One region of the Cupriavidus sp. SK-4 genome, then DNA from elsewhere that is predicted to be linked to it. Evidence: predicted binding sites of a transcription regulator. Region 1 holds the regulator's gene; each other region holds the start of a gene.
The links. The regulator sigma-54, encoded in region 1, starts transcription at its own class of promoters, with help from an activator protein. The targets are predictions, from matches to a motif close to TGGCANGNAANCTGCTTT.

Region 1 (3,243 bases):
CCGCCGCGGCCGCCAATCCGTCCGGCCGCGTGCGCGCGGTGCTGTCGCCGCGCCAGGACCAGAAGGCCGGTGCCACGGGCAGCGCCGGTTCGCCGCTGGACCTGAAGCCGGCACCCGCGCCTGCCAACAAACCCTGACGCCTGGCGCCGGCTGCGTGCATCGCATGCGGCCGGCGCCAGAAACGCCTGAACGCCAGACTGTGCCAATGACCGATACCGCAACCATCGCCGACAAGCCTTCCGTCGAAGCCTCCACCGTCCTTGCCGGCGGCAGCACGCTGGTCGTGCGCCACCTGAAGAAGCGCTATGGCTCGCGCACGGTGGTCAAGGACGTCTCGCTCGACGTGAAGAGCGGCGAGGTGGTCGGCCTGCTCGGGCCCAACGGCGCGGGCAAGACCACATCGTTCTACATGATCGTGGGCCTGGTGGCGCTGGACGAAGGCGATATCGTGCTCGACGGCGACCACATCAGCGGCCTGCCGATCCACGAGCGCGCGCGCATGGGGCTGTCGTACCTGCCGCAGGAAGCCTCGGTGTTCCGCAAGCTCAACGTCGAAGAGAACATCCGCGCGGTGCTGGAGCTGCAGGTGAGCAACGGCAAGCCGCTGGCCAAGGCCGAGATCGAGCGCCGCCTGGATTCGCTGCTCGACGACCTGCAGATCGCGCACCTGCGCAACAACCCGGCGCTGTCGCTGTCGGGCGGCGAGCGCCGCCGCGTGGAAATCGCGCGCGCGCTGGCGTCGTCACCGCGCTTCATCCTGCTGGACGAGCCCTTCGCCGGCGTGGACCCGATCGCCGTGGGCGAGATCCAGCGCATCGTCAGCTTCCTTAAGGCGCGCAATATCGGCGTGCTGATCACCGACCACAACGTGCGCGAGACGCTCGGCATCTGCGACCACGCCTACATCATCAGCGAAGGCACGGTGCTGGCCGCGGGCCAGCCCGAGGAAATCATCGCCAATGACGCAGTGCGGCGTGTCTACCTGGGCGAGAACTTCCGCATGTGATTTAGCGGCCTGCCCGCGAGCGGCAGGCCTCTTCGCGGACGCGCGTGGGCCCTCCCACAGCCAGCGGCGATCGGACCGCACAAGCGATAGCAATTTCCGTTCCAACAACGGAAAGATGCGCATAGAATAGGTCGCATGAAACCGTCGCTACAGCTCCGCCTTTCCCAGCATCTGGCCCTGACCCCGCAACTGCAGCAGTCGATCCGGCTGCTGCAGCTCTCCACGCTGGAACTGCAGCAAGAGGTCGAACAGGCGCTGACGGAAAACCCGCTGCTCGAGCGCGAGAACGACTGGATCGAAAGCCCGCTGCGCGTGGCGGCCGACGGCTCGGTCAACCTGCAGAGCGCACCGGCGCCCGCCCCGGCAGAGCCCCAGGGCAATGGCGACGCCCGCGCCGACGGCGCGGGTGACGATGACAGCTATGGCGACAGCGGCAACGGCGACGACTATGGCAGCGGCGACTGGAGCCTGGACGACTTTGCGCGCCGCCCCCAGGGCGACGAGGACGAAAAAACACCGATGCAGCTGCGCGAAGCCGAGCCCACGCTGCGCGAGTACCTGATGGAGCAGCTCACGCCGCTAAAGATCTCGGCGCGCGACAAGGGCCTGGCCATCTTCCTGATCGAATCGCTCGACGACGATGGCTACCTGAGCGCATCGCTTGAGGAGATCTGCACGGAGTTGCCGGAAGAACTCGAGTTTGAGATCGACGAAGTCCACGCCATCCTCACGCTGCTGCAGAGCTTCGACCCGCCCGGCGTGGGCGCGCGCAACGCCGCCGAGTGCCTGGCCCTGCAGTTGCGGCGCCTGACGCACCCGCAGCGCGAACTGGCGCTGAACATCGTCACCAACCACCTGGAGTTGCTCGCAGTACGCGACTACACGCGGCTGAAGAAGGCGCTGCAGGTCGATGAAGTGGCGCTGAAGTCCGCACACGAACTGATCCGCTCGCTGGCGCCCTACCCCGGCCATGCACACAGCCGCCCGGAGGCCGACTTCGTGGTGCCGGACGTGTTCGTGCGCAAGGGTGGCGGCGGCTGGATCGCGCAGCTCAATCCGGATGTGATGCCGAGGCTGCGCATCAATGACATGTATGCACAAATCCTGCGTGGCGCGAAGGGTGAGTCCGGCACGGCCGGGCTGCAGCAGAAGCTGCAGGAGGCGCGCTGGCTGATCAAGAACATCCAGCAGAGGTTCGACACAATCCTGCGTGTCTCGCAGGCCATTGTCGAGCGTCAAAAGAACTTTTTCAGTCACGGCGAAATCGCCATGCGCCCCTTGGTTTTGCGGGAGATTGCCGATACACTGGGTTTACACGAGTCAACCATCTCCCGGGTGACGACCAATAAATACATGGCAACGCCGATGGGTACTTTCGAACTGAAGTACTTCTTCGGCAGCCACGTGTCCACCGAAACCGGTGGCGCGGCTTCATCAACGGCCATCCGCGCCTTGATCAAGCAACTGATAGGAGCCGAAGACCCGAGGAATCCCCTTTCCGACAGTCGCATTGCCGAACTGCTGGGTGAGCAAGGCTTTGTTGTTGCGCGCCGCACTGTTGCCAAGTATCGCGAAGCCCTGAAGATCCCCGCAGTCAATCTCCGCAAGTCTTTGTAGCCGAGCCCACCGCCTGCCTGGTGAGGCTCTTTCAGAAGGAGAAGCGCTATGAACTTCAAGATCAGTGGACACCACCTGGACATCACGCCCCCTCTGCGTGAGTACGTGGAAACGAAGCTGGAGCGAATCGTCAGGCATTTCGATCAGGTCATTGGCGTTAGCGTGCTGCTCTCTGTCGACAACCACAAGGAAAAGGACCGGCGTCAGTACGCAGAAATCAATCTACATCTCAAGGGCAAGGACATCTTTGTCGAGGCGCATCACGAAGACCTATATGCAGCGATCGACGCACTCGTCGACAAGCTGGACCGTCAGGTGATCCGCTACAAGGATCGCGTGCAAGGCCACGACCGCGAAGCGGTCAAGTACCAGATGGCCGCAGCGCAAATGCAGCAATGACCGTGCCCGGCAGCCCCGCAGCGGGCTGCTGAATCAGGATTGAACAGGCAAGCCGCGCAACGAAGCGCGGCTTTTTTGCGCCCTCGCGTTCCGGATTGCCGCCGGCATGCCGCGCCCGCACTGGCGGTGCGGCCCGGCTGTGGCGCCGGAGCCAACGCTTTTCACCCGAACGGGCAAGAGTGTTCGCAAGCGCTGCGCCAAGGTGTATGCTGCGCCATACA
Region 2 (3,243 bases), on a different contig from region 1:
CTCAGGAGCGAGGACACACGGCATGACGGCAGCGGCAGCAAGGCACGGGCGTACCCGCGGACGCGTGGAGTCGGTCATGCGCCGGATCGAGACCGCGCTGCTCGACGGCACCTGGCCGCCCGGCACGCGGCTGCCGGCCGAACGGGTGCTGGCCGGGCAATACGAGGTGGCGCGCAACACCGTGCGCGAGGCGATCCAGCGCCTGGCCGCGCGTGGCCTGCTGCAGAGCCGGCGCGGTGCCGGGGTCTACGCCACCGACCAGCTGCGCGCCGGCATTGCCTCGCCCTGGGGCCAGCTGGTGGCCGACCACCCCGCGCTGCGCGACGACATCCTGGAATTCCGCCGCGTGCTGGAGGGCGCGACTGCGTATTTTGCGGCGCTGCGCGCGGATGCCGCCGACGTCAAGCGCATCCGCGCCCTGATGGCTGAACTGGAACGCGCGCGTGCCGCCGACGACAAGCAGGCAGAGGCCGATGCCGATGCGCAGCTGCATGACGCCATCGCCCAGGCCTCGCACAACACCATGTTCCTGCACCTGCATACCAGCGTGATCGGCATGCTTCGCGAGCACATCACCATCAACGGCACCGGCCTGCGCGAACAGGACGACGGCGCGTCAGACCTGCTGTTGCTGCAGCACCGCACGCTGTGCGATGCGATTTGCGCGCGCCGCCCGGAAGAGGCGCGCACCGCCATGCAGACCCATATCGACTTCGTGCGCAGCCGGGTGGAGCAGGACGGCGCCTGAGCCGGCATTGGTCCTACCACCGCCGCGGCGAGCCGGCTGCGGCACTCAGATCAGCCCGGCGCCGGCCAGTTCCCGCTTCAGGTAGGCGTAGAAGATCGGTCCGGCGATCACGCCCGGGATGCCGAACAGCGTTTCCATCAGCAGCATCACCATCAGCAGTTCCCACGCCGCGGCCTGGATGCGCGCCCCGATGATGCGCGCGTTCAGGAAGTACTCCAGCTTGTGGATCACCACCAGGAACACCAGCGACGCCACCGCGATCGGCAGTGACACCGACAGCGAGGCCACCACGATGGCCGTATTGGAAATCAGGTTGCCCAGCACCGGCAGCAGCCCGGCAATGAAGGTGATCACCACCAGCGTCTTGGTCAGCGGCAGGTGCACGCCAAAGAGCGGCAGCACCAGCAGCAGGTAGATCGCCGTCAGCACGGTGTTGATGGTGGAGATCTGGATCTGCGCGAAGATGAACTGCGAGAACGCCTGCTGCAGCGTGCGTGCGCGCGCCACCAGCGCCGCGGCCAGCGGCCGGCGGTTGGGCCGCGCCACCGCGCGGTACAGCGCCACCATCGCGCCGATCACCAGCCCGATCAGGATATGCACCAGCGTGCGCAGCACCTCGGCGCCCAGCTTCTGCGCCATCGCAGCATGCTCGCGCAGCGTCTCGATCAGCGTGTTGGCCAGTTCGTCCACGCCGTTGGGCAGCGCATCGCTGAGCCACGGCGGCATCTGCTCGCGCGAGCGGTCGATGATGTCGGCCACATGGTTGAGCAGCCCGTCCAGGGTATTGCCCTCGCCGCTGACAAAGCGCACCAGCAGCCAGCCCGCCAGCGTCAGCCCCAGCAGGATCAGCGCCGACAGGATGGCCACGGCCAGCGCGTCGTGGCGCTGGTGCAGGCGCTGCAGGCGCGGCGCCAGCACGTCCACCAGCGAGTACAGCAGCAGCCCGGACAGCAATGCCGCCACCAGGTTGGCGTGGAGCACGGTCCACAGCGCCAGGGCGGTCAGCAGGTAGGCGACGGTGCCGACGCTGTACCACGCAGCCGGCAGCAGGCGCGGGGTGGTGGTCGGGTCGGGGTCTTTCATCGGGGTCTCCGGCATGCAATTTGCTCAAATTTATTCTGAATTCTCGCTGATCCAGATGTTGTTCCTGAGTCAGGCCGTGTGCGCTGAGGCGATGTTGGCATCACGGCACACGCAAAGGCTGTCTATATTAGGGGGAATCGCGCCCGGCAAGGCGCCCGGCGCACCGCTGTCATCGTTTTCCCCAGAGTCCAGGAACGGAACGCATGGCCTACACCCACACCATCGGCACCCACCGCCACGTCTTTGCCGACCTGCGCACGCTGCTGGCCCGGGCCAGCCCGGCGCGCTCCGGCGACGCGCTGGCGGGCGTTGCCGCGGCCAGCGAGCAGGAGCGGATGGCCGCGCGGCTGGCGCTGGCGGAGGTGCCGCTCAAGCAGTTCCTGACCGAGGCGCTGGTGCCGTACGAGGACGACGAGGTCACGCGCCTGATCCTGGACCGGCACGATGGCGCGGCCTTTGCCGCCATCGGCGCCACCACCGTGGGCGACCTGCGCAACTGGCTGCTGCTGCATGAAACCGACAGCGCCACGCTGGCGCGGGTGGCGCCGGGCGTCACCCCGGAGATGGCCGCCGCGGTCAGCAAGCTGATGCGCAACCAGGACCTGGTGGCGGTGGCGCGCAAGTGCCAGGTGGTGACGCGCTTTCGCAGCACGGTGGGGCTGCCGGGCCGGCTCTCGGTGCGGCTGCAGCCCAACCACCCGACCGACGATCCCAAGGGCATTGCCGCGTCGATCATCGACGGGCTGCTCTATGGCTGCGGCGATGCCACCATCGGCGTCAACCCGGCTTCGGACAACCTGGGCGCCATCGTCTCGCTGCTGCGCATGATCGACGAGCTGCGCAGCCGCTTCGACATTCCCACGCAATCCTGCGTGCTGACCCATGTCACCAACACCCTGCGCGCGATCGGGCAGGGCGCGCCGGTGGACCTGGTGTTCCAGTCCGTGGCCGGCAGCGAGCGCGCCAATGCGGCCTTCGGCATCAGCCTGTCGCTGCTGGCCGAGGCGCACGACGCCGCGCAGGCGCTGGCGCGGGGCACCGTTGGCGACAACCTGATGTACTTCGAGACCGGGCAGGGCAGCGCGCTGTCGGCCAATGCGCACCACGGCGTCGACCAGCAGACCATGGAGGCGCGCGCCTACGCGGTGGCGCGCGCGTTCTCGCCGCTGCTGGTCAATACGGTGGTGGGCTTTATCGGACCCGAATACCTGTACGACGGCAAGCAGATCATCCGCGCCGGTCTGGAAGACCACTTCTGCGGCAAGCTGATGGGGGTGCCGATGGGCTGCGACGTCTGCTACACCAACCATGCCGAGGCCGACCAGGACGACATGGACACGCTGCTGACGCTGTTCGGCGTGGCCGGCATCAATTTCATCATGGGCGTGCCCGGTGCCGACGACATCATGCTG
Region 3 (3,243 bases), on a different contig from region 1:
GCGTTTGCGGAAGACCCCATGCGCGTGCCGATCGCCTTCGATGCCTCGGCGCTGGGCGAAGTGGATCGCATCGTGGTGGCGGTGGACCGCAACCCGATCCGCGAGGTGCTGGCGTTCGAACCGCTGCGGGTGCGCCCGTCGCTGTCGTTCCGCTTCAAGCTGGAACAGGCATCGCCGGTGCGGGTGGCGGCGCGCACGCGCGATGGCACCTGGCATGTCGGCAGCGTGCTGGTCGATGCCGGCGGCGGGGGCTGCACGGTGCCCGGCGCCACGCGCCGCGACGGCAGCTGGAGCCGCACGCTCAACCGCGTGGACGCGCGCGTGTTCCCGGGCTTCGGCGGGGCCGCGGCGCGCGTGCGGCTGCGCGTGATGCATCCGATGGATACCGGCCTGGCGGCGGGCATCCCGGCGTTCCATATCGAGACCCTGGTCCTGGCCGACGCGGCCCGGCAGCCGCTGCTGCGACTGACGCTGCATGAGCCGGTTGCCGAGAACCCGATTTTCTCCTTCGACCTGCGCGATGCCGTGCCGCCGGGCATGACGGTGGCCGGCCACGACAACAACGGCAACCGCATCGCGGCGCGGGTGCCTCCATGAAGCGACGATTGCTACTGTGGTTGCTGCTATGCCTGGCGGGACAGCCCGTGCCGCCGGCATTCGCCCAGCAGGCCGCGCTGCAGCCTCCTGACTACCGCCTGGCCCCGCGCGAGATCGCCGCGGGCGTGTGGCTGCTGGAAGGCGCCAATGCCGACTTCGCGCCCGGCAACGGCTGCAACATCATCAATACCGCGTTTATCGACACCGGCGACGGCGTGGTGGTGATAAACACCGGCCCGTCGCGGTTGTATGGCGAGCAGCAGCGCAAGGCGATTGCATCGGTCACGGCCGCCCCGGTGCGGCTGGTGCTGAACCTGAACCTGCATCCCGACTATTTCTTCGGCAACCAGGCCTATGCCGATGTGGGCGGCAGCGCCCTGGCCGGCACCATCGACGGGGCGCGGCGCGAGGGCGCCGCTTATGCCGACAACCTCTACCGCTTGTGCGGCGACTGGATGCGCGGCACCGAGCCCGCGCCGGCTGCCCACGCGCTGGCGCCGGGCCGGCGCACGATCGGGCGCCATACGCTGGAGCTGGTGCGCCTGGACGGCCATACCAGCGACGACCTGGTGGTGCTGGACCACAGCGCGGGCGTGGTCTTTGCCGGCGGGCTGGTATTCCGGCAACGCATTCCGACCACGCCGCACGCGGATATCGGCCGCTGGCTGGCCAGCCTGGACCGGCTGCAGGCGCTGCTGGCCGACAGCGGGGCGCGCGTGCTGGTCCCCAGCCACGGGCCAGTGCCTGCGGCCGGCGGCGGCACAGAGGCCATCGCGCAGACGCGCGGCTACCTGCAATGGCTGGATACGCGCCTGCGCGAGGCCGCGGCGCAGGGGCGGGACCTGGCCGAGGTCATGGCGATGCCGGTGCCGCAGCCCTATGCGCACTGGGCCGCGATGCCCGCGGAGTACCTGCGCAACGTAGGACATCTCTACCCGGCGCGCGAGGAAAGCGCGCTTGGCCACTGACGCTGGCCAGCCGTGGCGGGCTGTTCAATTCTGGAGCAGCTGCAACGCAGTGTTGCGCGCTGGCACGGCTGGCATCACGCAACGGGGCCGCAACCGGCGTTCTGGTGCGGGGATGCGACTGGCATGGGAATTGCCAAAGGCATGTCTGGTGTGTGGCGCAGTGGCGCACCAGGGAAACCCAAAACAAGAGAGGAGATGGCAATGAGGACGTTACGAGCAGTGATGGCGGTTGCGGCTGCCGCGGCCAGTCTGGCCGCGCAGGCGGCAGTGACCGATGCCATGATCGAGAACGACGCAAAGAGCCCCGGCGATGTGTTGTCGTGGGGAATGGGCCCGCAAGGCCAGCGCTATTCCACGCTGTCGCGCATCAATACGAAGAACGTCGGGCAACTGGTGCCGGCGTGGTCGTTCTCGTTTGGCGGCGAGAAGCAGCGCGGGCAGGAATCGCAGCCGCTGATCCATGACGGCAAGATGTTCGTGACGGCCTCGTATTCGCGCATCTATGCGCTGGACGTGAAGACCGGGCGCAAGCTCTGGAAGTATGAGCACCGGCTGCCCGAAGGCATCATGCCGTGCTGCGACGTGGTGAACCGCGGTGCGGCACTCTACGACAACCTGGTGATCTTCGGCACGCTCGATGCGCAACTGGTGGCGCTGGACCAGAAGACCGGCAAGGTGGTGTGGAAGGAGAAGCTGGAGGACTATGCCGCCGGTTATTCGTACACGGCGGCGCCCATGATCGTCAAGGGCATGGTGCTGACCGGCATCTCGGGCGGCGAGTTCGGCGTGGTGGGCCGGGTCGACGCACGCGATGCCAAGACCGGGCAGCTGGTGTGGTCGCGGCCGGTGGTCGAAGGCCATATGGGCTACAAGTACGACAAGGACGGCAACAAGACCGAGAACGGCGTGACCGGCACCGCCAATGCAAGCTGGCCGGGCGAGACCTGGAAGACCGGCGGCGCCGCCACCTGGCTGGGCGGCACCTATGATCCGGCCACCGGGCTGGTGTACTTCGGCACCGGCAATCCGGGGCCGTGGAACAGCCATATCCGCAAGGGCGACAACCTCTACTCGGCCTCGACGGTGGCGCTGGATCCCGCCACCGGCAAGATCGCCTGGCACTACCAGAACACCCCGAACGACGGCTGGGATTTCGATGGCGTCAATGAGTTCGTGACCTTCGACCTGGACGGCAAGCGCATGGGCGGCAAGGCCGACCGCAACGGCTTCTTCTACGTCAACGACGCGGCCAGCGGCAAGCTGGTCAACGCCTTCCCCTTCGTCAAGAAGATCACCTGGGCCACCGGCATCGACCTGAAGAGCGGCCGACCGAACTACATCGCCGAAGGCCGCCCCGGCGACCCTGCCGCCGGCAGCGACGAGAAGAAGGGCAAGTCCGTGTTTGCCGCGCCGGGCTTCCTTGGCGGCAAGAACCAGCAGCCGATGGCCTACAGCCCGCAGACCGGCCTGTTCTACGTGCCCGCCAACGAGTGGGGCATGGATATCTGGAACGAGCCCATCAGCTACAAGAAGGGCGCTGCCTTCCTGGGCGCGGGCTTCACCATCCAGCCGCTGAACGAGGACTATATCGGCACGCTGCGGGCCATCAACCCCAAGAGCGGCAAGATCATGTGGGAGGTCAAGAACAGCGCGCCGCTGTGGGGCGGAGTGATGACCA

Region 2: a site for sigma-54 is predicted at 1,841-1,858, ahead of CF68_RS16940 (ethanolamine ammonia-lyase subunit EutB). Genes of this name have one in related genera too.
Region 3: a site for sigma-54 is predicted at 1,685-1,702, ahead of CF68_RS32040 (PQQ-dependent methanol/ethanol family dehydrogenase). Genes of this name have one in related genera too.

The regions. Positions count from the first base shown of each region.
Region 1 covers NZ_JFJW01000098.1:61,725-64,967, reverse strand. Annotated here, with positions in the region: partial or broken gene CF68_RS38550 (lipopolysaccharide transport periplasmic protein LptA) at 1-137, shown strand, start outside; gene lptB (LPS export ABC transporter ATP-binding protein) at 206-1,006, shown strand; gene CF68_RS21350 (RNA polymerase factor sigma-54) at 1,142-2,623, shown strand; gene hpf (ribosome hibernation-promoting factor, HPF/YfiA family) at 2,672-3,022, shown strand.
Region 2 covers NZ_JFJW01000078.1:37,194-40,436, reverse strand. Annotated here, with positions in the region: gene CF68_RS16950 (FadR/GntR family transcriptional regulator) at 77-748, shown strand; gene CF68_RS16945 (AI-2E family transporter) at 794-1,831, opposite strand; gene CF68_RS16940 (ethanolamine ammonia-lyase subunit EutB) at 2,035-3,243, shown strand, end outside.
Region 3 covers NZ_JFJW01000168.1:743-3,985, reverse strand. Annotated here, with positions in the region: gene CF68_RS32050 (quinoprotein dehydrogenase-associated SoxYZ-like carrier) at 1-597, shown strand, start outside; gene CF68_RS32045 (quinoprotein relay system zinc metallohydrolase 1) at 594-1,565, shown strand; gene CF68_RS32040 (PQQ-dependent methanol/ethanol family dehydrogenase) at 1,767-3,243, shown strand, end outside.